DNA from 3 places in the Paenibacillus sp. 203 genome. Region 3 is predicted to be linked to each of the others. Evidence: a T-box and tRNA genes for the amino acid it is inferred to sense, from the RefSeq annotation. Region 3 holds a T-box; the other regions hold tRNA genes.

Region 1 (7,136 bases), on a different contig from region 3:
TGCCCGTACCGCAAACCGACACAGGTAGGCGAGAAGAGAATTCTAAGGCGCGCGGAAGAACTCTCGTTAAGGAACTCGGCAAAATGACCCCGTAACTTCGGGAGAAGGGGTGCCTCGGTAGGGTGAATAGCCCGAGGGGGCCGCAGTGAAAAGGCCCAAGCGACTGTTTAGCAAAAACACAGGTCTGTGCGAAGCCGCAAGGCGAAGTATACGGGCTGACGCCTGCCCGGTGCTGGAAGGTTAAGGGGAGTGGTAAGCCTTCGGGCGAAGCTATGAACCGAAGCCCCAGTAAACGGCGGCCGTAACTATAACGGTCCTAAGGTAGCGAAATTCCTTGTCAGGTAAATTCTGACCCGCACGAATGGCGTAACGACTTGGGCGCTGTCTCAACGAGAGATCCGGTGAAATTTTAATACCTGTGAAGATGCAGGTTACCCGCGACAAGACGGAAAGACCCCATGGAGCTTTACTGCAGCTTGATATTGAATTTGGGTACGATCTGTACAGGATAGGTGGGAGCCGTAGAATCTTGAGCGCCAGCTTGAGAGGAGGCATCCTTGGGATACCACCCTGATCGTATCTAGGTTCTAACTTGGTACCGTGACCCGGTGCGAGGACAGTGTCAGGTGGGCAGTTTGACTGGGGCGGTCGCCTCCTAAAGAGTAACGGAGGCGCCCCAAGGTTCCCTCAGAATGGTTGGAAATCATTCGAAGAGTGCAAAGGCAGAAGGGAGCTTGACTGCGAGACCTACAAGTCGAGCAGGGACGAAAGTCGGGCTTAGTGATCCGGTGGTACCGCATGGAAGGGCCATCGCTCAACGGATAAAAGCTACCCTGGGGATAACAGGCTTATCTCCCCCAAGAGTCCACATCGACGGGGAGGTTTGGCACCTCGATGTCGGCTCATCGCATCCTGGGGCTGAAGTAGGTCCCAAGGGTTGGGCTGTTCGCCCATTAAAGCGGTACGCGAGCTGGGTTCAGAACGTCGTGAGACAGTTCGGTCCCTATCTGTCGTGGGCGTAGGAAATTTGAGAGGAGCTGTCCTTAGTACGAGAGGACCGGGATGGACGTACCGCTGGTGTACCAGTTGTTCCGCCAGGAGCACCGCTGGGTAGCTATGTACGGAAGGGATAAGCGCTGAAAGCATCTAAGCGTGAAGCCCCCCTCAAGATGAGATTTCCCAGTATGTAAGACCCCTTGAAGACGACGAGGTAGATAGGTTGGGGGTGGAAGTGCAGTAATGCATGGAGCTGACCAATACTAATCGGTCGAGGGCTTATCCTAAAATAAAACGCAAATAAGTTTCGGATCCAGTTTTCAGGGTGTAACCTTGAATGTAGAATTTGCACAGCAAATTCATGTTTGGTGGCGATAGCGGAGGGGTTCCACACGTACCCATCCCGAACACGACCGTTAAGCCCTCCAGCGCCGATGGTACTTGGACCGCAGGGTCCTGGGAGAGTAGGACGTCGCCAAGCGATATCCTTCAAAGGATAATGAAGTTTTGCATGTTAGGGCCTTTAGCTCAGCTGGTTAGAGCGCACCCCTGATAAGGGTGAGGTCGGTGGTTCGAGTCCACTAAGGCCCACCACTTCCAGAATAACAAAAAGATTGGGGCCATAGCTCAGCTGGGAGAGCGCCTGCCTTGCACGCAGGAGGTCAGCGGTTCGATCCCGCTTGGCTCCACCAATATTCCCTGATAGCTCAGTTGGTAGAGCACTCGACTGTTAATCGAGTTGTCACAGGTTCGAGTCCTGTTCGGGGAGCCATGTTTTGAATATTTCTGAATTTTATATATAAGGTGGCGGCGTAGCTCAGCTGGCTAGAGCGTACGGTTCATACCCGTGAGGTCGGGGGTTCGATCCCCTCTGCCGCTACTCGGAGAGATACCCAAGTGGCTATAAGGGGACCCTCTGCTAAGGGGTTAGACTGCGAAAGTGGTGCGAGGGTTCGAATCCCTCTCTCTCCGCCATAAATTTATTGAAACCAGAACTTATTTTGCAAGGCCCGTTGGTCAAGGGGTTAAGACACCTCCCTTTCACGGAGGTAACAGGGGTTCGAATCCCCTACGGGTCATAATATGGAGGCTTAGCTCAGCTGGGAGAGCATCTGCCTTACAAGCAGAGGGTCGGGGGTTCGATCCCCTCAGCCTCCACCATAAGAAAATTTGAGAAATGCCTTTTAATGTCGCGGGGTGGAGCAGTTCGGTAGCTCGTCGGGCTCATAACCCGAAGGTCGTAGGTTCAAATCCTACCCCCGCAATTAATTTCCTGTTGGAAATGCCTCTGGAACTGTGGTGTAGAGGCCTAACATGCCTGCCTGTCACGCAGGAGATCGCGGGTTCGAATCCCGTCAGTTCCGCCATTTTAACTTCATATATAATTGGCATATAAAGTGCGGATTATATGATGTAGTAATAAAACAAAATATGGCTCGGTAGCTCAGTCGGTAGAGCAGAGGACTGAAAATCCTCGTGTCGGCGGTTCGATTCCGTCCCGAGCCACCTTTCAAGTGGGAAATGAGTAATGTGCCGGTGTAGCTCAACTGGTAGAGCAACTGACTTGTAATCAGTAGGTTGGGGGTTCAAGTCCTCTCGCCGGCACCATTCTGGAGGATTAGCGAAGTGGCCAAACGCATCAGACTGTAAATCTGCTCCCTTACGGGTTCGGTGGTTCGAATCCATCATCCTCCACCAGTCTTTTCATAATCATATGGCGGTCGTGGCGAAGTGGTTAACGCACCGGACTGTGACTCCGGCATTCGTGGGTTCAAGCCCCATCGGCCGCCCTTTATTCTTAATCTATTGGGGATTAGCCAAGCGGTAAGGCAACGGACTTTGACTCCGTCATGCATAGGTTCAAATCCTATATCCCCAGCCATTAAGAGCCATTAGCTCAGTTGGTAGAGCACCTGACTTTTAATCAGGGTGTCGAAGGTTCGAGTCCTTCATGGCTCACCATTTATAATTATTTTGCGGTCGTGGCGGAATTGGCAGACGCGCACGGTTCAGGTCCGTGTGGGCTAACCCCCCGTGGAGGTTCGAGTCCTCTCGACCGCACCATATTTTGCGGACGTGGCTCAGCGGTAGAGCATCGCCTTGCCAAGGCGAGGGTCGCGGGTTCGATTCCCGTCGTCCGCTCCATTATCCATACGGCGCCATAGCCAAGTGGTAAGGCAAAGCTCTGCAAAAGCTTCATTCCCCAGTTCAAATCTGGGTGGCGCCTTGACTACTCATTATGGAATTTAATATGCGCCCTTAGCTCAGCTGGATAGAGCGTTTGACTACGAATCAAAAGGCCGGGAGTTCGAATCTCTCAGGGCGCGCCATTTCTTAAAAAAAAATGTATAATGTCGGGATGTAGCTCAGCTTGGTAGAGCACCTGGTTTGGGACCAGGGGGTCGCATGTTCAAATCGTGTCATCCCGATACTGATTTGCGGGTGTAGTTCAATGGTAGAACTCCAGCCTTCCAAGCTGGTAGCGTGGGTTCGATTCCCATCACCCGCTTTTTGCTATAGCGGATTCTTGTTGCCTCAGTGGTGACACCTTATAAATAAAGAGAGCCTGTCTGGGGACAGAGCTCTCTCTTTTTTTTGTATTTATCCTCATGTAATCCACAATGTGTTGATTATCCATAATCTTCGGTATCGGTGTATATCGTTCTGATCATACAACAGGCATACACCGATAACCGATTTAGTGGACAGTTTTTACACGGGAATGGTCAGCTGGATGGAGGTTCCCTTGTCTGGAGCAGAGGTTATGCTCATAAATCCCCCTACCCCTCTAGCTCGTTCTTCCATACTGAACAATCCAACTCCCTCTCCTTGGGACTTTCCAGAGAATCCAATGCCCTCATCCCGAATGGTCACTTGTATCATTTCATTTTGATCCTCAACGTCGACATATGCCTCTGCTACATCTGCGTATTTGGCTACATTCGTTAATGCCTCCTGTACAATCCGATAAATTGCAATTTCCTTGCGAATATCAACCCGTTTACGTAGATTGCATTGAAAATGCACCTCAATCCCGTAATGAGAACAGAAGTTTTCAATATAGGTTCTTATGGCTGGGACGACACCCAGATCATCCAGAACTGAGGGACGAAGTTCCCACGCTAGACCACGAACATCTTTGATGATGTCGGTCACCTGCGAACGAAGATTCTCCAGAGTAGGACTAGGTTGTTCGGCAAGTTGGCTATCCAATTGGATGATAAGTGAAAACAAGCTTTGTCCTATCCCATCATGCAGCTCTCTTGAAAAGCGTTTACGTTCTTCTTCCTGTATTTGCATGACTTGCGTCATCATAGACTGGAGTTCTGCTTCTACTTTCTTCAGTTTAGTGACCTCATTGCGGATCGCTAAGTACTGATAGGGTTTACCTTCCTCATCCATAAACGGAACGATCGTAGTATTCACCCAATAGTAGCTGTTATCTTTAGCACGATTACGTATTTCTCCTTGCCATACCTTACCTGAACGGATCGTAGTCCACAGGTTTTTCATGAAGGCAGAGGTATGATAGCCTGAATTAATAAGACGATGATCCTGACCGATCAGCTCTTCACGACTGTATTGCGAAATCTCACAGAACTTGTCGTTTACGTACTGAATAATACCTCGATGATCGGTCAAAGCAACGATGGAAGACGTATCTAAAGCAAATTTCAGATTGGATAATTGGTGGAGTGAGTTACGCAGCGCATGAAGAAAAGGGGATTCTGGTATATAAATTTCCAGATCATTCAGCAGTTTATCGGTTGATTCACCAAAGGCATGCTGCAGTAAAGGGTTAGAAGGTTCATTCATAATGGAGCAGCCCCTTTTTTAGTGCGAATTTGACTAGCTCAGGTCGTGTTTTCAAGTTAAGCTTCTCCATAAGATTGCTTTTATGGGACTCTACGGTTTTGACACTAATCACCAGGTGCTCGGCAATTTCCTTGTTGGCATATCCTTTGGCTACCCAGGATAGAATCTCTTTTTCCCGCTCAGACAAAGATTCATAGGGTCCAGCTATGCCTTCCTGTTTGATTTTGTCCAGATATTCACTCATCAGTCGTTTGGTTGCATTCGGGTACAAATAGGCACTACCTTCGGCCACAGACTGGATGGCAGCGAGTAACTCCTCGTGAGGTGCGCTTTTTAAAATATATCCGGATGCTCCAGCTTGAATGGCTCGGAACAGATATTCTTCATCGTCATGCATCGTTAAAATAAGGACTTCTGTATCGGGCAACTGTTTTTTTAATTCAGTAGTTGCCGTGAGACCATCTTTGCCAGGTGGCATGCTAAAATCCATGAGTACGACATTAGGTTGTAGCTCTACTGCTTTGCGGATCGCCTCATCCCCGTCTGCTGCATCTCCTACGACCTTAATACCATTTTTGCCGTCCAATAGGGCCATAAGGCCAGAACGTACGACAACATGATCATCCACTACTAGTATACGAATCAATTTGTCATCCCCTCGAACGGTAAAAAAACCGTGCGTTTTGTCATAATCATAGCAAATTTTAGGGATTTCAATCAACAAAGATAGTTAGGGACAGCCCTATCAAGTATTTTATGAGTTTTATTATCTACAGAAACATTGTTGATCTATGGAGTGAGAGGGTAAGCACATAGTTGGCTAAGGCGTTGAGCGACTTGAGTGGCCTCGGCCACATCAGACTCTGTGAACGTCCTCACATCACGATTACCAAGAAGCAGCACACCGTTAGGCAGATCCCCTGTGCTGGAAAAGGGAATAGCAACAGCAGAGTGAAGCTGCTCGGCCAGCATTAGTGCACACTCCTGACGCAGACGTATACTACCTGATAGTAAAGCACTTACAGTCACGATACGTCCCAAGCGAACAGCCATCCCGGCAATACCATGGCCAATCTTAAAAGAAATAAGGCGATAGCGATTGCTTCGGTTGCCGGAGGCGTAATACCAATGCAGCTTACCACCCGACTTGGACATAAATGCAAGGGCAGTGAGATCACTATAAATAGTATCTCTTAACTGGTTCAGTTCTTTTCGCATTTCATCCGTTATTTGTAGCATAGAAGACACATCCTTTTTCATAACCCACTATATCTCTAATTCATTGTAGTTCCGACAGTTACAAAAGTAGATCAGGGAACCCCCTGATCTATAGGCGCAGGAAACACTGAGTTTTCATGAGGTCGGGTAAGGAGTAAGGAAAAGGTCGATAAATGGGGCGTTAGCTTACCTCGGAAGTGATATTTATCACAGTAAATCAGGGAGTAGGAAGGTATAAAATCAGGTGTTCTCCCGATAACAACCCAGGCATTAAAACATTATGATATAGATATCAGGTAAACACGAGGAGGACGCTAACATGCAAGCCACTTGTATGGAACGGTTTGGGGACGAAGCGGAACGCACGGGAATTCAGATTTATTTGACAGAAGAACATTTTGTTCTGCTAAAAGATATTATGTCCTGGAAGAAGGTAAAGGCAGGCGTTATGCTTTTCCGAGAAGGCGATGATGCAGAGCAGCTTTATTATATACATTCAGGTCATGTTAAACTTCGTAAATCGACAGAAGATGGTAAAGAACTGATTCTGACCATTCAGCATCAAGGCGACTTAATAGGGGAATTTAGCGGGATAGATGGAGAAGAGTATAGTTGCACTGCGGAAACAGCCGATGTGTGTGAGTTAGGCGTCGTGCTTGTTAAGGATTTGGAGTCGCTCTTGTCCAAAAATGGGGAAATGGCACTTCAGTTCATCCAGTGGATGGCGATGAAGCAACGCATTATGCAATCGCGTTTTCGGGACTTACTGTTGTATGGTAAAACTGGAGCGTTAGCATCTACATTGATCCGTGCTAGCAATACATGTGGCGTGGCTGTGAAGGATGGCATTTTACTAAATATGAAGCTAAGTCACTCCGAATTAGGTGAGATGATTGGAGCGACGCGAGAGAGTGTGAACCGGATGCTGAGCGCGCTGAAAGAGCAGGGAACCCTAGATACAAGGGATGGAAAGATTGTCATTCACGATCTTAAGGTATTACGTGGCATGTGCTGCTGTCCTTCGTACGGCCAATGTGCCCATGAAATTTGTCGCCTCTAATATATGAATACCATTAGGCGGGGTCCAAGAGACTTCGCCTTGCTGC
Region 2 (11,116 bases), on a different contig from region 3:
CATCCCGAACACGACCGTTAAGCCCTCCAGCGCCGATGGTACTTGGACCGCAGGGTCCTGGGAGAGTAGGACGTCGCCAAGCAACCCCATAATGGGGATTTTTTTTCGCCTATCATGCTATTGATTATACATACAAAATTGATTTTTTAGATGGGGCTATAGCTCAGCTGGGAGAGCGCCTGCCTTGCACGCAGGAGGTCAGGGGTTCGATCCCCCTTGGCTCCACCAATATTCCCTGATAGCTCAGTTGGTAGAGCACTCGACTGTTAATCGAGTTGTCACAGGTTCGAGTCCTGTTCGGGGAGCCATGTGGAGAGGTGTCCGAGTTGGCCGAAGGAGCACGATTGGAAATCGTGTAGGCGCCAAAAGCGTCTCGAGGGTTCGAATCCCTCTCTCTCCGCCAGCTCTTAATAATAGATATATGGCCCGTTGGTCAAGGGGTTAAGACACCTCCCTTTCACGGAGGTAACAGGGGTTCGAATCCCCTACGGGTCATAGTAATTCGGAGGCTTAGCTCAGCTGGGAGAGCATCTGCCTTACAAGCAGAGGGTCGGGGGTTCGAGCCCCTCAGCCTCCACCACTTGAAAAATAAACATTTATTACTGTCGCGGGGTGGAGCAGTTCGGTAGCTCGTCGGGCTCATAACCCGAAGGTCGCAGGTTCAAATCCTGCCTCCGCAATTACTTTCAACTAAGAGAGTTGTCTCTGGAACCGTGGTGTAGAGGCCCAACATGCCTGCCTGTCACGCAGGAGATCGCGGGTTCGAATCCCGTCGGTTCCGCCATTTAACTTAATATGCCGGTGTAGCTCAACTGGTAGAGCAACTGACTTGTAATCAGTAGGTTGGGGGTTCAAGTCCTCTCGCCGGCACCATTTTGGAGGATTAGCGAAGTGGCCAAACGCATCAGACTGTAAATCTGCTCCCTTACGGGTTCGGTGGTTCGAATCCATCATCCTCCACCAGTTTTACGAGCCATTAGCTCAGTTGGTAGAGCACCTGACTTTTAATCAGGGTGTCGAAGGTTCGAGTCCTTCATGGCTCACCATTGTATTACATGCGCGTGTGGCGGAATTGGCAGACGCACTAGACTTAGGATCTAGCGTCTTTGACGTGGGGGTTCAAGTCCCTCCACGCGCATCTTGTTTTTTGCGGACGTGGCTCAGCGGTAGAGCATCGCCTTGCCAAGGCGAGGGTCGCGGGTTCGATTCCCGTCGTCCGCTCCATTTATTAGTCCCCTTAGCTCAGCTGGATAGAGCGTTTGACTACGAATCAAAAGGTCGGGAGTTCGAATCTCTCAGGGGACGCCATTAACTTCATAAGCCGGTGTGGCGGAATTGGCAGACGCGCGCGACTCAAAATCGTGAGGGAAACCGTGGAGGTTCGAGTCCTCTCACCGGCATCTATTTCGGATGTAGCTCAATGGTAAAACTCAGCCTTCCAAGCTGGTAGCGTGGGTCCGATTCCCATTACCCGCTTTATATAAATGAAAAAGGAGAGATGGCTTATTTTTATGCCATCTCTCCTTTTTTACTTTTAAACAATTCCTATCGACATGACAATCAGTAGAAACCTCAAGGCAATCTCCTCCGTTCCTTTGCGTTATTAACATACACAGGCAACTTCCAGAATTTTTATTTTCTGATCTTCTTCATATACTTAAGTTTCAGCTCGTAGTTCAGTTCTTGAAGGCAATATCAGCATGCAGACAGAAAATCTCATCAGAAATTGCCCCGCAACCTAACTCTGGTATCGGCGAGAGAAGCAACCGCTCCAGATCCAGAGTTTCAATCTGCTTAACTATCGGTTAATGGGCTTTGAGCGAAGCACTGACCGGAGTCATCTTTGTCTGAGAAGCAACTGGACCTGGTGACCATGGATATCACGATGCCAGATATGACAGGTACACACGAGGCTTTCTATGGATAGGGCGTAAAACTAACGAGGAACGATAGTTAAATAACACACAATGTTGAGCAGGCGCTTCAAGTCTGCTCTTTTTATTAAACTAACGGCCAGGATAGTTATAAATATGTTAAAATAAGGGAGAATAAAATCAGAGGTGAGCTAATGTTCAATCCGAAGATCTTCTTCTATTAGTTGTGTCTAAGGTCATGGCTTCAAATGCCAAAATCTAACCCGGCACAACGGGGATGAAGATGTTTACACGGGAAGAGATTCAATTCTGGGAAGATGAGAAACAGCAAAGTCTGGAGATCAATAATAAGCCCAAAGATCCAAGAAAAGAGAAGCTTAAGGATTTCCGTAAAGGAATCAAGAGTGTTCATTACAACAAAGAATGTAAAATAGCAAGAAAAGATGATTATCGTCTGTATAAGAACAAAAATGAAACGACTGATGCGTAGTGAAGAATACGAGCTCCTACACAGTTACAAACGAACGAGTGGTTGGATTACTTGGTAAATGAGGTAGCCTTTGAATGAACTCATCCTATTGTTGAAGTGAGTAGCAGTAGGGCAGTTCATGAGGGGCTGCTTTTTTTCATTGAGCTAACGGGCAGTTTAGTTGAACAAGATAAGTGGAGGTTTTATGTCGCATTTGACGCAAACTGTGAAGGAGGAAGCTGGGAAAATGATAGCTAAGTGTAAAGTGTTGAGTTAACTATCCAGCTTGTTTGTTGATGTCTTTAATGTTTGTGCAGCCTCATCGAGATAGATATCTAAATAAGTACCATCAGTAAATTTAATAACCACAGCATTAGTAGTGATGGCGACATCTTCAATCGTCCTACCTTTAAGTTTTTCAGGTATAACTTTGAAATTAGTCGATTCCACATTCATCAAATCCTTTCATTGATTACACATCTTAGTAATCGGTAATAAGTATATAAAACCTATATTAGTCTAACACTTCTCATTATAAAAGTAAAAGATGAATGATAGAAATACTGAACAGTACGAAGATATTGTGTAATAAAAGAAAGCGTGCTTATTCAACTAACGAGGAACGTTAGTTAAATAAAGAACAGCGGTAGTCTAGGACTTTCTCCTTTTTTAGTCCAAGGCTGCCGCTATTACTATATTCAATTCAGTCTAATACTATATTTTTATCAGACACCGGCTTTCAGAACGGCATCAGAGGTGGGGAACTCCAATAAGGTTTTCAACGACACCGCAGAATGAAGATCCCCGATAAACACCCTTGTATTCAGGAGACATCTGATCCAATGCGGTTTGGACTGCAGCTTAATTTGAATATATAGACCGGTAAACGCGTCATGCTGTCGCGTTAAGTTTCGGAGATTCAAGCAACTGAACGCCCCTTGTTTTATAATGATCAAAGTCTTCTTTGTAGAAATAGAATCATCTTCGGTTGATTACTCCTCGGGTAAAAGTTATGAACGGTTGACCTTGGCTTCAAAACGCTTTTCCAACACGTCCCAGTTGGGTGTAGGGACCCGGGACCGTTCCTTCCAAAGGTGAAACACGCGGCTCAAAGCTACGATTTCCCCTACGAATCCGTCAACCAGCCGGCGGATCGGCATCCTATGATAAATTTTTATAAAAAGGCGCATCAACGCCGGTCGTTTGCGGATTAGTGAAGCTTGCGCGGCCGGCGTTAGTGGATACCCTAAGGCCTCTAACACGCGAAAGCCTTCGTCCATAGCCGCGATCATCTGCCGCAACAACTTGTCGTCGCCGGCGTTTTTTTTCATTTGACGCTCGTGTATAACCGTTACAAAGTTTAGCGCAATTACAGGCACGATATAATTCTTGAACCGTGCCTCTATATTTTCATGATAGATAGGTATCGTACTTATTTGGTTTACATATGCGGGTACGCCCCCTTCCATGCAGAGGGTCTTTCCCAAACAAACATGGCCTAACGGCCACCATCATGAATGAAAATGTCTTGGCTTGTGAATCTGAACCTCCTTAATGGAGTAGAGGGCACAGGCCGAGAGTTTTTTGTTAGGACATACTCTGAGTCCTTAATTTCCCGACCTAGAGGAACTATAGGCAGCATCGTATTATCTCGCTGGTCGAATATTTAAAGCGGTGTTTGTGAATACCAGTCTATGTGAACACTATTTAACAAACTAACAAATTCGCCATTGAAAATCTTCTCTTGAACCAATTTTGGTATACTATGTGGTAGATAAGAGAATTGAGAATTATTTTGAAGTCTGGCTATAAGTGTGTTTCTACAACAACTTGAAAAATAAAATCGATTTTGGTGAAATGCGGAAGCTGTTAGGGCGTAAAGAGAGAAGAGGAGGAATGGAAATGTCGTATCTCGTTGATTTTAAAGATGTATCTACGGTTGGTTTAGAGTCTTCACCTGTAGCAGAAGCGCTTGCTGGTTTACGTGCCAATGAAGCCCGTTATTTTATGAACAAATACAAGCATGAGTTTACGGTTGTACCAGCTAGCGAAAGCCAGGAGAGCCTTGATTATGTGAACCGAATTTTGAGAGAAGAACGTGATATTGCGTTTGCGGCTAAACCTTTAGAAACGTCGCGTTTTCAAGTGGAAAATATCCAATTTACCTACGTTTTTTATGAGGATGGTCTTGCAATCAATGTCATGTATACGGTGGATGACCCTAAGAAGCGGGCCGTTGGTTTTAAGCTTTCTGAGGGGATGGAGGTACCAAAGGAGCTAGAAGGGAAGTTTAAGTTTGCTAGGCAGAAGTCTAAACTAGCTGGAACAATTCGGGGTTCGTTTTTTGTAATTAAAGGACAATATTAAAGTAAGCAAAAGCGCAAATGGAGGAATCCAGCCCCTTATTCTCTTTGCAAAAAAATGTGAAATTAAAGCAAGGGCTATCCCGCAAAAGGATGGCCCTTTTTGAAAGAATGATGAAAAGCTACCGCTTATCGTATGATTACAAACAGGAAGATGGTGGGTAGTCTCTGATAAGGAGACTATTTTTTTGAAAACTTGCCCCTTCAGCCAACGCGGTGAACCATACCATAAGTGAAGATGAAAAATTTCCTTGTGGGAAGTGAGCTAACAATACGATTAGCCAGAATAGTTTGCTGCGAATGAAGATAACAACATTTAGTGTGGTATGCACTCGTGTTGATCTCGTTTTAATATCCAAACTTTTATTTCATACATGTTGTTGTTAGTCCATGTCTTGCTTCGCTTTTCTCAAGTGCTTTATTAAGCGGCCCATGATCGATTCTCGGTCTCGCCTCCAATCAGTTGTTGAAGTAGTGAGACTGTTCGAGGTCGTGGATCAGTGCAGGTTGCACAGGCCGCCATCCCAGAAGTTCCTGAGTTGCAACGCTTGATCTCGGGATATCGAGCGCTGCAAGTGTGCTGAGGAAGCCGAAGTGGGTGTCTGCTTCTTCACGTGAAATGCTGACTACAGGCACGTTCAGGTGTTTACCGATAACACTTGCGATGTCGCGAAATGGCACGCCTTCATCTGCGACCCCATTTAGTCGTGAACCAGCGGGTGCCTTTTCTAATGCAAGGCGGTATAGATGTGCGGCGTCAAGGCGGTGCACAGCCGGCCAGCGGTTACTCCCCTCTTCCACATAGGCTGAGAAGCCCTTCGTTTTGGCAATGTTGATCAGTCTCGGCACAAATCCTGTGTCACCCTCACCGTGTACCGAAGGGCAAAGCTCTACGATCGATGTCCGCACTCCGCGCTCAGCCAGCAATAACATTACGTTTTCTGCTGCCACTCCATTGGCGTGCGTGGTGACCACGAACGGCTTCCCGGACCCTTCCAGCGCCGCCCCCATCGCTTCGACGGCGTGCAGATCTGCTGTGAGTGCCCTGGCGAAGTTCGAGAAGTCGTGATTGAATGCCAGATGAATAATACCATCCGCAGCAGCCGCACCACTACGAAGGCTGTCGAGATCGTCGATGTCACCGCGGTGCACTTCGGCTCCAGCCTCTTTTAGTTTCGCAGCGCTATTGTCTGAGCGCACAAGACCGACGACCTGATGACCCGCATCAATGAGTTCACGGACGACAGCGGAACCGATGTAACCTGTTGCTCCTGTTACGAAAACACGCATCATGAAATCCCCCTTAAGCTACTAACCATTATTGTATAAATTATAATTACCACGCGATGGGTCCATCCTCATCTGAGAACGTTCCTGTTGGACCGTCCGCACCAATCATCGCAAGCCGGACTGCTTCACGCGCCCCTTGTTCAACACTACGAGTGCCAGCAAAATTATTGAGCGCAGTCGATGTAAAACCTGGACAGGCCGCATTGACCTTGATGTTTGTCGATTCAAGCGCAAAAGCAAAGGCAAGTGTCACCGCATGAACAGCCGATTTTGATGCCGAATAGGCCCCAAACATCGCACGATGTGAGTTTTCCGGAATGGAATTCCAGCTAAGGGAGCCGCCGGTGCTGCCCATGTTGACGATGCGTGCTGCCGGAGCCTCACGTAAAAGTGACAACATGGCCTGAGTGACTGCAATGACACCAAAAACATTAGTTTCATAAACCGAACGAATGTCTTCGAGCGAAGCAACGGTCAAAAGACCGCTCGTCGCTCCACTGCTCGGAAACGGATCGTCCGGTTTACCTGCGTGTGATATGCCCGCATTGTTCACAAGTACATCGAGACGACCAAATTCGTTCCGAATACGCTCTGTTGCAGCAACAATGGAGTCCTGATCGGTAACGTCGAGCTGGAGAGCGTGCGCATCCGAACCGATGCTTTTGGAGGCAGTTTCTCCATTCTCGAGGCTGCGTGATCCAACGAGCACGGTGAAGCCCTGTTCCGCTAGGTCCTTCGCAATCTGTAAACCTATTCCTTTATTGGCACCGGTGATCAAGGCTACGGGTTTGTCTTGCATGATCGTAATCTCCTTTTTGGTATGGGGCACCATCTATATATTTCCCGTTGGATGTGGGATAATGATATTAAATCACACAAAAACGAAACTGTAAAGTTCCGGAACTGATGAGTTTCTGAATATATATTTTAAAAGGAGCTAAGTTTATGAGTAAAATAAAAAAGGAAATGTCTGAGAGGGGCGAATTAACTGAGGTCGTGGCAGAAAAGCCTGCGAAAATATTGGGACGTAAGAGAGATCACACGCGGGATGATAAAATCCTTGAGGCGGCAATCGCCATCCTCGCCGATACGAGTTTCGATGGTATGACAATGGACATGGTCGCGGCTCGAGCAAAGGCTGGGAAGGCGACGGTTTACCGCCGCTGGTCTTCCAAGGCGGAGTTAGTCCGAGACGCCTTGGCATGGATGAATCGAAATCATCTTGAGCTCGAAAGCTTGCCTGATACAGGAACCTTGCGCGAAGATCTCCTCGTGCTTTTGAAGCCGCAATCGATCGCGGAAGAAGAACGCAAATTTCGAGTCCTAGCGGGCCTAGGCTCCTTTTTGCAGCATCCGGAATTTGCCGAAGCAGGAACAGCCGGGATTTTCGAGCCATGGGTTGTTGTAAACCGCGAGCTTATGAACCGAGCCGTCGTCCGCGGTGAAATTCCTGCTCACGCGGACATTGAGATGGCTTGCCAGGTCATTACTTCAATGGCTTCTTTTCGCGGACTCATCCAGCGCAAACCGTTCGACAAGCCTTTCTTTACAGCGCTAATCGATGGTATTCTACTGCCTGCACTCAAAAACCCTCGAACAGCTCCAAATATCATGGACCGATGATGACCAGGCGCTTACCAAAAGAATAATCCATTGATGCCGCAAACGAAAAAGAGGAGTAGATATCCTTAGGGCATCTACTCTATACTTTTAATTGTTGGTTCTTTTGGCGTAATCAAAACCTACGGGCGATCTTTTAAAAGATGGTTAGATATCGAGTTTACGGGTAGCGATCCATTTCACCATGTCAGGATCGCGATGTGAAAAGAACAGGCTCTGTTTCGTATCTAACGTAGTAATCGACCCCATATCCTCTTGGCTTAACTCAAAGTCAAAGATATTGAAGTTTTGGGTAATTCTTTCTTTACGAACAGACTTTGGAATCACAACAACTTCTCTTTGTGTTAACCAGCGTAAAACCACCTGAGCAACGGATTTATTATACTTTTCAGCTATGGATATCAATATTTCATTCTGGAACAAGTTATTTTTCCCTTCAGCAAAAGGCGCCCAGGATTCGATCTGAACATTATTTTCTTTCATGAATTTTGCATTTTCGATTTGCTGGTTGAATGGGTGCGTTTCAACCTGATTCACGGCAGGAACTACTTCATTATGAATAATCAAATCGATCAGGCGATCCTCATGGAAGTTACTAACGCCGATTGCACGGACCTTTCCTTCACGGTACAATTCCTCCATAGCGCGCCAAGAACCAAACACATCTCCATATGGCTGGTGAATTAAATACAAATCCAAATAATCCAATTGCAATCTATCCAGTGATTTTACAAATGCCTTTTTTGTACGCTCATAACCCGTATCCTGAACCCAAAGTTTCGTAGTGATAAATAACTCCTCTCTTGTCACGCCACTACGTTTGATCGCTCTGCCAACTGCTTCTTCATTTAAATAAGAGGCAGCGGTATCTATCAGCCGATAGCCTGCCATAATAGCGTCATAAACGCTTTGTTCACATTCATTTGCATCTTGGATCTGATAAACACCAAAACCGAGTATAGGCATCTCAACCCCATTGTTCAAAGTTACTTTTTGCATATAAAATCCTCCAGTATTTTTAATTATTATGTGTAATTCAACTACAATTCATATTCATAACAGACACCCACTTCACATCTTTATTATGCACCAGATGACAAAGCGATCGTTATCCCGTTCGTGCCAAATGTTTGCCTAATCCTCTCACTACCACCTATTTAACAGATAAATATGGACTATAATCGAACTTTAAAGAATGACGGCACGGGGAGGATCAAATGTCTGAAATAATCACTAAGCAGCAAATACCCCATACCCTATCCCAGAAATTCTTTACATACGCAGACTCCAAATTCTACCTTAGGAGCGAATCTATTAAATAAATACCTTCGCATCTGGAAAACCCAACGTAACGATTCCCCACTACAGCAACTCAAAATAAATTCTCGATTTTAAGTGTCCGTTTGTATAATCTGATCACACCCCGATATATCTAAAAATGCCTCCTTGCTCCCTATCTAAATTTCTTTCTCTCCATCCTCTGTAATCTTAATTCAGATAAATCTGTCGTAGCTTGGTCGATTGCCGATCTAACAGTATCCCTCTATTAGGTTGAAATCCTATATAAATCGGTTGAAAATGTTGATTTTACCAATGGACAAGGATTTGTACAATAGAGTTGTAGCGCTTACATTTCCAAGGAGGTTGCGGCGAAATGAAGAGAATTCAGCTGATTGGCAAACAAATCAGGACCCCGAGATCCAAAAGGAGGCCGTGTTGATGAAATTTAAGGGAATATTGGCGGCATTTTTGTTTTTAACCACAGCGTCTGTGTTGTTTGGGACGCATACGGCAGAGGCCCATGAACTATCCAATGACAAGCTGACGATTCAGACAGGCGAGCATGGCGAAATTTCATCCATACGTATCAAGGGAGATGCTTTCCCGACAGAGTATGTCATGAACGCAACGGTAACACCTGAACAGAACACCGCAGATCATCAGTGGCTAGGGGAGCTGATGTTCACATACCGATTGGATGGAGGCAGCTGGACGAAGGCATGGACGAACAAGTCGGCAGACGCACGTAAGATCACGACCAGTGGTAACCGTGTCACTGTCACGTACGAGAATTCTACTCATGCAGAAGGGATACGCAATTTTAAAGTCATCGAAACGTATTCGGCAGAGTCGAATGGTTCGGTGTTGTGGAATATACAGGTGCAGAATACAAGTGGGAAAAAATTGGAGATTGGTGATTTTGGTTTGCCTCTGCCTTTCAATGAGCAGTGGACCAACGGTGATGCGATCTACGAAACTAGAGTGGTGACGCATTCCTTTGTCGGCAATAACAGCTCCTACATCACAGCTGGGCGTCCCAGCGGCATTAGTTCTTCCCTGCTGCTGATTCCTGATTCCACAACGGGTGCGGGCTTTGAGTATCAGGATCACTGGCGGGATGAGGAGCATCCGGGCAGTAAATGGGCGTGGAACCCGGCTAACGAAGGCAAATGGCTGGAAGGACTCAATGTATTTTATATTCATTCCAATGTCATCAAGTCCACCAACCGGGGGTATTTGCCCAATACAAGCCTAATCCTGAATCCCGGTCAAAGCAAAAACTATGGTTTCAAGTTTCTGGCGGTGAAGGACGAGCATGATGTAAAAGATACGTTGTACCAAGAAAACTTGGTGGATACAACAGTCGTACCGGGTATGATCGTGCCTACGAATCAAAAGGCGAAGGTGGACCTGCGCTCCAAGCAGGCGATCAGCAAAGTAACCTATCCAGACGGAACCGTTATTCCGCAGACGGATAGCAAGCCCGGAGGACATCACATTTATGAACTGAAATTTACTAAGCTGGGTCCAAACTTCATAACGGTAGAATACGGCAACGGTAATAAAACGGTGTTACAATTCTATGCCATCGAGCCGATTGATCAAGCGCTGCAACGGCATGCTACATTTATGGTCGACAAAACCCAATGGAATGTACCGGGTGATCTGCGCGACAAGGTATTTGACGATTGGATGATGCATACCAAATCCAAACGCAACATTTTCAACGGCTACTGGGGCTGGGGGGATGATTGGGGTCTGACCCACGGACAGTTCCTGGCTGAGAAAAACACACTGTCTCCAGTCGCCAAAGAGGTGCGGGCAGTAGACGATTATTTGGAGACGGCGATCTGGACGAATCTGATGAACGGACATCATGAGGATTATTTAATTCATGATTTCTTGATGCCGGAACCGAACGATACACCAACCTATCGAGGGTATGCTTATCCGCACGTATACAACACGTATTTCAGCATGTACAAGATTGCCAAGGAATACCCGGATCTTGTCACTTACAAGCATCCAAAGGAAACCTATTTGCTGCGGGCGTATAACATTTTCAAAGCATTGTATGAAGGGCCAGTCGCGTACAACTGGGAAACAGGTTTGATGGGCGAACTGACCACACCGGATATTATTCAGGCACTTCATGATGAAGGCTATGATGATGAAGCGAATGATCTCAAGGAAAAAATGGATCGTAAATATAACAATTT
Region 3 (11,116 bases):
AACGTAACGTCAACGGCGAAAACGCCGTATGAAAAAGTCGGATTACTACAGCAGTATTTGCAGCAAAATTATGCATATACGAACAATCCAGACCTCTCACGGAAAAGAAGCAGAGATTTTGTGGATGCCTTTCTGTTTGAGATTCGGGAGGGCTATTGCGATTATTATTCCACCTCATTAGTCATGATGGCTCGCTCTGTTGGGGTTCCAGCCCGCTGGGTTAAAGGGTATGCACCTGGTCAGCAGACGTTTTCAGATGATGCAACAACGGGCGAAAGTGACGAAAATATGTCCTCTTACTCCGTGACAAATGCGGATGCTCATTCCTGGGCGGAAGTATATTTAGGTGAATACGGTTGGGTCCCTGTAGAAGCTACGCCTGGCTTTGATATGCCACTGCTTACGGAACAGGAGGATTCAAAGACTCCAGAAGCCCCTGAGGTTAAAGATCAACCTGAACCAGAACAGCCTGAGCAGACCCCGCAGACTAATCCGGAGGAAGGTTCAAAGATTCATCCTGTAATTATAGGTTCTGCTGTTGCAATTCTGCTGCTGTGGGCTGCTTATATCGTCTGGCGTAATCGGGCAGACATTCACTTTTACCTGCTGCGTTTACGCAGAGGTAAGCCGCTGACTCCGGATGAAAAGGTGGTCGTCGAAACTGAGCACTGGTTAAGGTACATGCGAAGAAGAGGATTTGTCCGCGCCAGTCACGAGACGCTGAGGGAATCAGTTGATAGATGGTCGCTAGAAGTACCGGAACACGCTTCAATTTTACATCAGCTGCTTGGCCGGTTTGAACAAGCGCGCTATAGCCCCTCATCCGTAACCGCAAAAGATTGGCATATGGTTCGCCAGCAGGCATCTCTGTTACACAAAGAAGGATGGATAAAACGATGGGCTGGACGAAAAGCTGCGACGGATCAGAAGGATCAAGACTAGTCTATTTTTGATTAGGTCCAAACGCCGGCTATTTTAATCTTTAGCTATATATTTAGTGAAAAAGCTGTCCGTTTGTTGCGGATAGCTTTTTACTAAGCCATAGTAATATGGTATAGTTTGTCGTATGAAACTGAGGTGACCGACGTTGTTTGAAATGCTGATGCCCAAATTACGGGTGAATACCGTCTTTGATATTGATCTTGAAGGCTTGTATGCTCAAGGATATCGCGGCATTATTACGGATCTAGATAACACGCTGGTCGGTGCAAAAGCGCCGAATGCGACTCCCGAGCTGGTGGCCTGGTTTGAGAAGGTCAAACAGGCGGGTTTTAAGCTTGTCATCGTGTCTAACAACAATATGGACCGTGTATCCGTGTTTGCTACGCCTTTGGACATTGAATTTATACATGCCGCACGGAAGCCCTCCAACTCGTCTTTTCGTAGAGCCATCCGTATGATGGGGCTGACTCCGGAAGAGACTATTATGGTCGGGGACCAAATGTTGACGGACGTATTGGGAGGCAACCGACTGGGATTGCATACGGTGTTGGTGCTACCGATATCCATTCATGATGAAGGAGTCATGACCCGATTTAATCGGCGGTTGGAGCGAATCGCGCTCACAAGGTTACGTAAGAAAGGCTTATGGCTTGAGGAGGAAAAGAAGAATGACTGAAAGACCTGACGGCGGCACTGCCGTCAAATGTAGTGGTTGCGGTATCACCGTGCAGACCACTAGCCCGGAGCTTCCGGGATATATTCCTGAAAAATTGCTTACTCGCGAACCTGTCATCTGTCAGCGTTGCTTCCGGATCAAAAACTATAATGAGACGTCTTCAGTGACGGTGGATCAAGATGAGTTCTTGAAGCTGCTCAGCCAGATTGGCGACAAGGATGCGCTCGTCATCCACATTGTAGATATTTTTGATTTTGAAGGTAGCTTGATTTCCGGTTTGCAACGCTTTGTAGGCTCCAATCCAGTTATACTGGCTGTGAACAAGACCGATTTGCTGCCTAAGGTAACGAATTGGAACAAGGTACGTAACTGGGTACAAAAGCAAGCGAAGGAGCAAGGACTTCGCACGGAAGAAATCGTACTGTGCTCAGCTAAAAAAAATCAGGGCTTTGACCGTCTGTTGGATGTGGTATCTGAGCTCCGTGGTAACCGCGATGTATATGTAGTCGGAGCGACAAATGTGGGTAAATCCACGCTTATTAATCGCTTAATTCGTGATTATAGCGATATGGAGCAGGAACTCACAACGTCCCGTTACCCGGGGACTACACTCGATATGGTGAATATTCCGCTCGACGACGGCAAGCACATTATTGATACTCCGGGTATTGTATACCCTTGGCGATTCAGTGAAATCGTCTCCCGCCAGGACTTGAGCGCTATTATGCCAGACAAGCCGCTGAAGCCTGCTGCATATCAGCTTGATGCTGGACAAACATTGTTTTTCGGCGGTATGGCCCGATTTGATTTTGTGGAGGGTCAGCACCAATCATTTACCTGCTACATTAACGGTGGTCTTAAGATACATCGCACGAAGCTGGAGCGAGCTGATCAGTTGTTCGCTGATCATGCCGGGGAATTGTTATCTCCGCCAACACGCGATCAATTGGCAGAGATGCCGGAATGGACAAGACATGAGTTCCGCGTTCCACGCAAATCTCCATCGGACATCTACATTTCCGGTTTGGGATGGATCAGGGTAAATAGCGAGAACGGAGCTCTGATTGCGGTTCATGCTCCTCGAGGAGTCCGTGTGCTTTTGCGGCCTGCGTTGATATAACGTTGCTGTAACCATGTTATAGGGCGGCAAGGAACAGGTACTGGTTCCTGCCGCCATTCATGTATTTGTACGGCCTAATATTTTGCAATATGGGGGAGAGCAACGATGAACAGCGGGGAGTCTGAAGCGACCGAACAAGGTCTTGTACTATTGGGCGTATTGGGTGATCCGATCAAGCACTCCAAATCGCCTCTCATGCATAAAATAGCTTTACAGGCAGCGGGGATTGAAGGAGATTTTGTACCTCTTCATGTCAAACCGGATCAGCTGGAAGATGCCATGAAGGGGATTCGCGCTTTGCATTTCCGCGGAGTCAATGTGACGATTCCCCATAAAGTTGAGGTTATGAAATATCTGGATGAGATTGATGAAGGGGCCAGACTCATTGGCGCTGTCAATACGATAGTGAATGACAATGGACGTCTTAAGGGCTATAACACGGACGGAATTGGCTACGTACGTTCCCTCAAAGAAGAGACTTCTGTCGAGTTGAAGGGCGCAAGAATTGCTGTTCTTGGAGCCGGAGGGGCTGCTCGTGGCGTGATTCATGCTCTGTTGGAGGAGCAACCGGAATCGGTTATTATTTTGAACCGAACACGTGACAAAGCTGAGCAACTGGCATTAGAGTGGACGACGGAAGCGATCCCAGTGAGGGGTTATTCCAACGAAGATGCCAAGAGCGTGCTCGCCACAGTGAATGTGTTGATTAACACAACCTCGGTGGGAATGTCTCCTTTAGCGGATGAGCTTCCACTGGAAACGAGCTTGATTCCGGAGGGAATCATTGTGAGTGATTTGATCTACAACCCGCTGGAAACGAGACTTTTACAGGAAAGCCGTGAACAGCGCGGCTGCACTGTACATGGGGGTTTGGGCATGTTCGTGTACCAGGGGGCTGTGGCTTTTGAGTATTTTACAGGGGTTGTCCCTGCTGTAGAGCAAATGAGAGCGGCTGTGCTGAGTAGCCTGTCGTAAGTAAGATTGTACATTAAAATTATGGAAATGCTGCATTGTATATGTGGCGACGAAGGGGTTAAATATACATGTTAACAGGTAAACAAAAAAGATATTTGCGTTCAATGGCACATCATTTGGACCCGGTTTTTCAAGTAGGAAAAAACGGTACGAATGAGCATCTTATGCGTCACATCAACGATGCGATTGAAAAGCGTGAGCTGATGAAAGTGCAAATTTTGAACAACTGTTTGGACGACAAGCATGAAATTGCGGAAGAACTGGCCGCGGAGACAGGTTCTGAGCTTGTTCAGATCATCGGGAGCACTATTATTTTGTACAAAGAATCCCGTGATCATAAGGAAATTGAGTTGCCTAGAGGATAACACGCGGGGAGAAAATTATGAAAATCGGTATTATGGGTGGTACATTTGACCCGATTCATATTGGACATCTGCTGGCTGGAGAAGCGGCAAGAGATGCCTATGGGCTGGATCAAGTATGGTTTATGCCTTCTCATATCCCTCCGCACAAGCATCAGGCGGGGGCGAGCGGTAAGGAACGTCTGGAGATGACGAGTGAAGCGGTGGCGGGTCATCCTGCTTTTGAAGTGCTGGATATTGAAGTGCTTCGCGGGGGAGTATCCTATACCATTGACACGATCAAGGAGCTTCAGGAGTTGCACTCTGCTGTGGATTTTTATTTTATTATTGGTGCGGATATGGTGAACTACTTGCCTCATTGGCAGGGAATTGAGGAGCTGGCGCAGCGAATTTGTTTTATTGGTGTTCGGCGCCCAGGGTTCCAGCTTGCGTTGGATGAGTTGCCGCATTATTTGCAGGACAAGGTACTGCTGGCGGATATGCCGGTGGTGGATATTTCGTCGACGGATATTCGAGAGCGTGCTGCGGAAGGGCGCACTATCCGTTATCTTGTGCCTGATCGTGTGCATGACTATATTACAAGGGGCTGTTTGTATGAAGTACAGCCGTGAGCAATTAATGGAAGCCGTATCTGGTCAAATGCCTGAAAAGCGCTGGAAGCACACACTAGGTGTTATGCATACCTCAGTGGAGCTTGCGAAGCGCTATGGAGCAGATCCGGATAAGGCAGAACTGGCGGCTATTTTGCATGATGTAGCAAAATATTGGCCTGTTCAGCAGATGGAAGAGGTGATTCGCAGTCATCCCGAATGTGATCAGGAGCTTTTGGAACATGACAAGCAGCTCTGGCATTCAGAGGTAGGATACTGCGTTGCAGCAAGAGATTACGGAGTGGATGATCCGGAAATAAGGAATGCGATTCGCTGGCATACGTCAGGACGCGTAGGTATGAGCCTGCTGGATAAAGTCGTGTGTCTCGCTGATTACATCGAACCGGGACGGGATTTTCCGGGGGTTGAGCATATCCGTAAACAGGCAAAGAAAAGCTTGGAGCAGGGCCTTATCGCTGGATTCGACTCCACGATTTCATTGTTGCTGGAAAAGAAAAAGGTTATTTTTCCACTAACAGTCTTGTCGCGTAATGACTTGATTCAACAACTAAAACAGAGAAAAACGGAGGTTCATGAATGACCCTAACTAATGAGCAATTAATGCAAACAGCGGTTGATGCTGCAAATGATAAAAAGGCAATGAATGTTGTCGCACTGGATTTGCGGGGAATATCACTAGTAGCTGATTATTTTGTCATCTGCCATGGTAATTCGGATACACAGGTACAGGCGATTGCAACAGAAATTCGCAAACGCGCTCATGATGAAGGTGTGACCATCAAAGGAATCGAAGGAATGGATTCCGCCCGTTGGGTTCTAATGGATTTGGGGGATGTCGTAGTGCATGTCTTCCATCGCGACGAGCGCGAATACTATAACATTGAACGACTCTGGTCGGATGCTAAGGTTGTGGAAAAAGTATGAGTTTGATCGCCGGTACTTATGTCACCATTATGGTGGATCGTGAGGTATCTCCTTTCGGCTACTTTCTCACTGTTGGTGAGCAGGATGTGCTGCTACATTATACGGAGCTGACACGTGAAATTGAAGTTGGTGAACGGTTGGAGGTATTTATTTTTCACGATACAGAGGACCGCTTGGCCGCAACCATGAAAAAGCCGTTCTTGTCGTTGGGCGAAATGGCAAAGCTTGAGGTGGCCGATGTGCATCCGCGTTTGGGTTGTTTCCTAGAGATGGGATTGGGTCGTCAGCTTTTGCTGCCGATTCGTGAGTTGCCAGAAAACCGAGATTTACATCCTCAGGTGGGCGACTACGTATATGCCATTATGGAGCATGACAAGCAAGGCAGACTGCGGGCTAAGCTGGCAGGGGAACAGGAGCTTGCTCCGTTGTGCTTTCACGCCCCTGATTCGTGGCTGAATACGTGGGTGCAGGCGACTGTGTACAAGCCGCTTCAAATGGGCACGTTCGTTCTGGTGGACGGAGGTGTGCTTGGTTTTGGTGCGATTGGGATGATTCACTCCTCGGAACGCAACCGGATGCTTCGCTTGGGCGAAGAGGTTAAGGTACGGGTCACACTTGTTCGCGAAGACGGTCGGGTCAACCTGGCGATGTCGCCACGCAAGGAAGTAGGCCGTGATGAGGATGCGGAGCGGTTGATTGCTTTTCTGAAGGAGCGTCCGGGTGGCGGCATGCCTTACTCTGACGCAACGCCGCCGGATATTATCAAGCAACGGTTTGGTATTAGTAAATCCGCTTTCAAGCGTGCGATGGGCAAGCTGATGAAGGAAGGAATGGTTACACAAAAGGAAAACTGGACCTACCTGGTGGAGAAAATGCCGAAACCGAAGGACGGGAATGGGGAATAAAAATGGCTTCTTACCGGAAGTTTGCCTATGTGTATGATGAGCTGATGCAGGACATGCCGTACCCAGACTGGTTATGCTTTGCACGGCAGGCCTGGGATCAGTACGGTATGCCGCATACGGTGGCTGAGCTGGGCTGTGGAACGGGTTCGATTACGATTCCCCTAGTTAACTCGGGCTTCGAAGTGTCTGGAATCGACTTATCCTCTGACATGCTGGCAGTAGCCCGTCGCAAAATGGAAACCACTCCCCAGGGACAGCGATTGTTTCGTGAGGGAAGCGTTCGCTGGATACAGCAGGATATGAGAGAATGGATTTTACCCGAGCCTGTGGATTCTGTAATTTCTTTTTGCGATTGTCTGAATTACTTGTTGGAGGAAGAAGATATAATTTCTACTTTTCGTAGAACTCATGCTGGACTGAAGCCTGGCGGAACCTTCTTGTTCGATGTACATCATCCCCAGACGTTTTTACGTTATGATGAAGAGCAGCCATTCGTACTGGATGATCGCTCTATCTCATATATCTGGACATGTGCGTTGGACACTCCTCGTTGTGAAATTGAGCATCATCTTAGTATCTTTGCGAAAGCAGAACATGAAGGACGCGATCTATACCAGCGTTTCGAGGAAATACATGTACAGCGTGCCTATGACCCAGACTGGATGAAGGCAGAATTGTCCAAAGCAGGTTTTCGTGATGTGAAGGTATATGCGGATTTTGAATGGGTAGAAGCAGAAGATGACGCGGCGAGACTGTTTTATGTTGCTGTAAAATAGTGAAGACTCATTGAGCAAATTTAGGAAAAGAAAGACGCTTTTCATGATGACATGAAGGGCGTCTTTTTGCACTCATATATTCACTTTATAGTTCAACTGAAGCTCATCACCCGGTACACCCCGAATACCCCAGTTCTGTTTGGGCGTTTCAAATATAGTAATCTCAAGATCCTGTGGAGCAATGCCAAAATGGTCCGTAATTCGTTGGAATAACAGCTGGATGAGTTGCTTCTTAGCTTCTGTCGTTCTGCCTTCAAAGATACTGATTTCAATAATGGTGTACGCCTCAGAGCGACCATCGGCATATATAAAGTCTTCCTGATCCATAGGAAAAAAACGATGAAACCTCTTGTCTGGAGGATATTTGAACGCATCCACCACAGCAGAATGAATCACCTCTGATAGTTGCTTTTTGATTGGATTTAGAGTTTCTTTTATTCCAAAAATTTTAATCTGTGCCATGTCTCAGCTCACCTTTCTTATCTCAACTCAACTCAATTTGCATCAATTTAATTCGAAGTTATTATAAAACATTCGTATGCATGTGTCATGAACAATTAGTATGAAGAGGGTCTTTAACACCAAAGCTAGTCCTTATTTGACTTTTTTCGCGGTTTTCAATATAATAGTGCCATTATTAACGGTTAAACAATCGCTGATGAGGAATAGTAGCTTTGTCTGGACATATAGAGAGCCGGCGGGTGGTGCAAGCCGGTTGACAGCGCAAAGTGAACTCGCCTCGGAGATATGCGTCCAACGCAGGAACGCCTTTACAGGTGCTTGTATCCTGTTATTAACCCGCATCGGATCACCTCCGTTATCAGGTGCAAAGGGAGTAGAACGCGAAGAACGCTTTCTGCTAACTAGGGTGGTACCACGGGAATAAAACCTCTCGTCCCTAGCGCTGACACGCTACGGGATGCAGAGGTTTTTTTGTTGCATACCGTTTGAGGAGGAAAAGACAATGACAGACACACAGCCGAAGCACGGCTATCAACCGCAAAGTATTGAACCAAAATGGCAGAAATATTGGGATGAGAACAAGACGTTCCGCACCGGGGAAGAGCCGGGCAAACCGAAGTTTTATGCTTTGGATATGTTTCCGTACCCATCTGGAGCCGGCCTGCATGTAGGCCACCCAGAGGGCTACACAGCTACGGATATTGTTTCACGTTATAAAAGAATGCGCGGCTACAACGTATTGCATCCGATGGGTTGGGACGCCTTCGGTCTGCCTGCCGAGCAGCATGCGCTGGATACAGGGGAGCACCCACGCGAAATTACGGTGAAAAACGTAAATAACTTCCGCCGTCAAATCAAATCGCTCGGCTTCTCCTACGACTGGGATCGTGAAATCAGCACGACGGACCCTGATTACTACAAATGGACACAGTGGATCTTCATCCAGCTGTACAAGCGCGGCCTTGCATATGTAGCTGAAGTACCCGTGAACTGGTGCCCAGCGCTGGGAACAGTGCTGGCGAATGAAGAAGTTATTGACGGCAAGAGTGAGCGTGGCGGTCATCCGGTCGTCCGTAAACCAATGCGTCAATGGATGCTGAAAATTACGGAATACGCGGATCGTCTGCTGGATGATCTGGAGGAACTGGATTGGTCTGAGAGTATTAAGGATATGCAGCGGAACTGGATCGGTAAGTCTACCGGGGCAGAGGTTCGTTTTCCAATTGAAGGCTATGACGAGCAACTCACAGTATTTACAACCCGCCCAGATACACTGTTCGGCGCAAGCTACTGTGTGCTGGCACCAGAGCAGGAATTAGTGGATATTATCACTACGCCTGAGCAAAAGGATGCTGTACAACAGTACCGTGAACAAGCTGCTCGTAAAAGCGATCTGGAGCGTACGGATCTGGCCAAGGATAAAACAGGCGTATTCACAGGAGCTTATGCAGTGAACCCGGTGAACGGCGAAAAGCTGCCGATTTGGATTGCTGACTATGTACTGGCAGGCTACGGAACTGGAGCGATTATGGCTGTACCTGCTCACGATACGCGTGACTGGGAATTTGCCAAGCAATTCGGATTGAATATTATTGAGGTTGTCCAAGGTGGAGATGTGGCTAATGAGCCATATACTGAGGATGGACCGCACGTCAATTCAGGCCCGCTGAATGGACTTACCAACGAGGAAGCGATTCCGAAGATGATTGAATGGCTGGAAGCCGAGGGCAAAGGACACGGCAAAGTCACCTACCGCCTGCGTGACTGGCTGTTCAGCCGTCAACGCTATTGGGGCGAGCCGATTCCGGTAATTCATCTGGAGGATGGAACGATCAAAACGGTTCCTGAGGACCAACTTCCGCTCGTACTGCCGGAGATGGACAATATTAAGCCTTCAGGTACAGGTGAATCCCCGCTGGCGAACGCAACAGATTGGGTGGAAACCATTGATCCTGAGACAGGTATGAAAGCACGTCGCGAGACGAATACAATGCCGCAATGGGCAGGAAGTTGCTGGTATTACCTGCGCTTTATTGATCCGAAAAATGACAAAGAGCTTGTATCCAAAGAGAAACAACGTGAATGGATGCCTGTTGATTTGTATATTGGCGGAGCGGAACATGCGGTTCTTCACTTGCTGTATGCCCGTTTCTGGCATAAGGTACTGTATGATATCGGCGTAGTGGAAACAAAAGAGCCTTTTTATAAGCTGGTCAACCAGGGTATGATTTTGGGCAACAACAATGAAAAAATGAGTAAATCACGCGGTAATGTCATTAATCCTGATGATATTGTCAATACGTTTGGCGCCGATACGCTGCGTATTTATGAGATGTTTATGGGGCCGCTGGAAGCGACCAAGCCATGGAATGAGAATGGGGTAGAGGGAGCACATCGTTTTCTGTCCCGCGTATGGCGCCTGTTTGTTTCCGAGGATGGTAGCCTGAATGATAAAATTACAAATGACGGCGGTAGCGATGAGTTCAATCGTACTTGGCATAAAACGCTGAAAAAAGTAACCGAAGATCTGGATGCGCTGCGCTTTAATACAGCGATCAGCCAGCTGATGATCTTCACCAACGATGCATACAAAGCAGACCTTTTGCCGCGTGCAGCAATGGAAAACTTCGTGCAAATGCTGTCGCCGCTTGCACCCCATCTGGCTGAGGAATTGTGGCAGCTGCTGGGGCACAATGATAGCATTACCTACGCGGCTTGGCCTGCTTATGATGAAGCATGGACAGTGGACGCCGAAGTGGAAATTGTTGTGCAAGTAAATGGTAAAATCGTACAGCGTGCAACGATTGCTAAGGACCTTGATGCTAAAGCGATGGAGGCATACGCTGTGTCGTTGGACAATGTTCAGCAGGCACTGGCCGGCAAAACGATCCGGAAGGTAATTGCTGTTCCAGGTAAGCTGGTTAATATTGTTGCCGGTTAATCGGCTTTAAGCCGAAGGAGACATCTACCTTTTGCATGTCCTCTTCATACTTGTTGTGCGTGGCCTGTATTAGCTCGGGAAAGACGCTATGCAGGCTGATGTCCAACAATGCGAGAGCTTCGGCGGTAATACCGCCGGGAACCGCCACTCTGGCCTGTAACTCGGCTGGTGTCATCCCGCCTTCCGTGAGCAGCTTTCCAGTGCCGATGATCATTTCACCGGCCAGGGCGCATAGCTCCGTACGGTCTATACCTGTAGCTTGAACTGCGGCTTGAATCCACTGGTCCATAAAAAAGGCCAAGAAAGCAGGACCACAACTCGAAAAATCCGACGTGATCCGAGTATAAGATTCTTTAACCCGAATCGGTCTGCTGATGTGGGACATAAGCTCTTCCAGAAGGGTGCGATCCTCCTCTGTAATC

The links. A T-box is a leader RNA that pairs with one kind of tRNA and senses whether it is charged. The one in region 3 lies ahead of leuS (leucine--tRNA ligase), so its partner is inferred to be a tRNA-Leu.
Region 1: it encodes a tRNA-Leu, which carries the amino acid that the T-box ahead of leuS (leucine--tRNA ligase) is inferred to sense. The anticodon was not compared.
Region 2: it encodes a tRNA-Leu, which carries the amino acid that the T-box ahead of leuS (leucine--tRNA ligase) is inferred to sense. The anticodon was not compared.

The regions. Positions count from the first base shown of each region.
Region 1 is NZ_JAXCHD010000030.1:590-7,725, reverse strand. Features, by position in the region: partial or broken rRNA gene WA407_RS26150 (23S ribosomal RNA) at 1-1,283, shown strand, start outside; rRNA gene rrf (5S ribosomal RNA) at 1,361-1,477, shown strand; tRNA gene WA407_RS26140 (tRNA-Ile) at 1,514-1,590, shown strand; tRNA gene WA407_RS26135 (tRNA-Ala) at 1,613-1,688, shown strand; tRNA gene WA407_RS26130 (tRNA-Asn) at 1,693-1,768, shown strand; tRNA gene WA407_RS26125 (tRNA-Met) at 1,803-1,876, shown strand; tRNA gene WA407_RS26120 (tRNA-Ser) at 1,880-1,971, shown strand; tRNA gene WA407_RS26115 (tRNA-Glu) at 2,004-2,075, shown strand; tRNA gene WA407_RS26110 (tRNA-Val) at 2,082-2,157, shown strand; tRNA gene WA407_RS26105 (tRNA-Met) at 2,188-2,261, shown strand; tRNA gene WA407_RS26100 (tRNA-Asp) at 2,287-2,363, shown strand; tRNA gene WA407_RS26095 (tRNA-Phe) at 2,430-2,502, shown strand; tRNA gene WA407_RS26090 (tRNA-Thr) at 2,529-2,604, shown strand; tRNA gene WA407_RS26085 (tRNA-Tyr) at 2,609-2,694, shown strand; tRNA gene WA407_RS26080 (tRNA-His) at 2,714-2,786, shown strand; tRNA gene WA407_RS26075 (tRNA-Gln) at 2,804-2,878, shown strand; tRNA gene WA407_RS26070 (tRNA-Lys) at 2,883-2,958, shown strand; tRNA gene WA407_RS26065 (tRNA-Leu) at 2,973-3,060, shown strand; tRNA gene WA407_RS26060 (tRNA-Gly) at 3,067-3,141, shown strand; tRNA gene WA407_RS26055 (tRNA-Cys) at 3,152-3,223, shown strand; tRNA gene WA407_RS26050 (tRNA-Arg) at 3,250-3,326, shown strand; tRNA gene WA407_RS26045 (tRNA-Pro) at 3,352-3,425, shown strand; tRNA gene WA407_RS26040 (tRNA-Gly) at 3,435-3,505, shown strand; gene WA407_RS26035 (PAS domain-containing sensor histidine kinase) at 3,709-4,812, opposite strand; gene WA407_RS26030 (response regulator) at 4,805-5,458, opposite strand; gene WA407_RS26025 (GAF domain-containing protein) at 5,602-6,051, opposite strand; gene WA407_RS26020 (Crp/Fnr family transcriptional regulator) at 6,350-7,090, shown strand.
Region 2 is NZ_JAXCHD010000004.1:46-11,161, forward strand. Features, by position in the region: rRNA gene rrf (5S ribosomal RNA) at 1-82, shown strand, start outside; tRNA gene WA407_RS09335 (tRNA-Ala) at 153-228, shown strand; tRNA gene WA407_RS09340 (tRNA-Asn) at 233-308, shown strand; tRNA gene WA407_RS09345 (tRNA-Ser) at 312-403, shown strand; tRNA gene WA407_RS09350 (tRNA-Glu) at 424-495, shown strand; tRNA gene WA407_RS09355 (tRNA-Val) at 505-580, shown strand; tRNA gene WA407_RS09360 (tRNA-Met) at 607-680, shown strand; tRNA gene WA407_RS09365 (tRNA-Asp) at 708-784, shown strand; tRNA gene WA407_RS09370 (tRNA-Thr) at 798-873, shown strand; tRNA gene WA407_RS09375 (tRNA-Tyr) at 878-963, shown strand; tRNA gene WA407_RS09380 (tRNA-Lys) at 971-1,046, shown strand; tRNA gene WA407_RS09385 (tRNA-Leu) at 1,058-1,138, shown strand; tRNA gene WA407_RS09390 (tRNA-Gly) at 1,150-1,224, shown strand; tRNA gene WA407_RS09395 (tRNA-Arg) at 1,232-1,308, shown strand; tRNA gene WA407_RS09400 (tRNA-Leu) at 1,321-1,400, shown strand; gene WA407_RS09405 (hypothetical protein) at 2,158-2,364, shown strand; gene WA407_RS09410 (hypothetical protein) at 2,617-2,793, opposite strand; partial or broken gene WA407_RS09415 (IS110 family transposase) at 3,084-3,315, opposite strand; gene WA407_RS09420 (hypothetical protein) at 3,354-3,812, opposite strand; gene WA407_RS09425 (hypothetical protein) at 4,246-4,710, shown strand; gene WA407_RS09430 (SDR family oxidoreductase) at 5,166-5,996, opposite strand; gene WA407_RS09435 (SDR family oxidoreductase) at 6,043-6,828, opposite strand; gene WA407_RS09440 (TetR/AcrR family transcriptional regulator) at 6,963-7,619, shown strand; gene WA407_RS09445 (aldo/keto reductase) at 7,764-8,615, opposite strand; gene WA407_RS09450 (DUF5695 domain-containing protein) at 9,336-11,116, shown strand, end outside.
Region 3 is NZ_JAXCHD010000005.1:437,148-448,263, forward strand. Features, by position in the region: gene WA407_RS14400 (transglutaminase TgpA family protein) at 1-942, shown strand, start outside; gene WA407_RS14405 (YqeG family HAD IIIA-type phosphatase) at 1,088-1,618, shown strand; gene yqeH (ribosome biogenesis GTPase YqeH) at 1,611-2,738, shown strand; gene aroE (shikimate dehydrogenase) at 2,844-3,713, shown strand; gene yhbY (ribosome assembly RNA-binding protein YhbY) at 3,782-4,078, shown strand; gene nadD (nicotinate-nucleotide adenylyltransferase) at 4,096-4,686, shown strand; gene yqeK (bis(5'-nucleosyl)-tetraphosphatase (symmetrical) YqeK) at 4,670-5,266, shown strand; gene rsfS (ribosome silencing factor) at 5,263-5,610, shown strand; gene WA407_RS14440 (CvfB family protein) at 5,607-6,515, shown strand; gene WA407_RS14445 (class I SAM-dependent DNA methyltransferase) at 6,518-7,291, shown strand; gene WA407_RS14450 (tautomerase family protein) at 7,364-7,753, opposite strand; T-box leader at 7,938-8,194, shown strand; gene leuS (leucine--tRNA ligase) at 8,256-10,694, shown strand; gene comER (late competence protein ComER) at 10,675-11,116, opposite strand, start outside.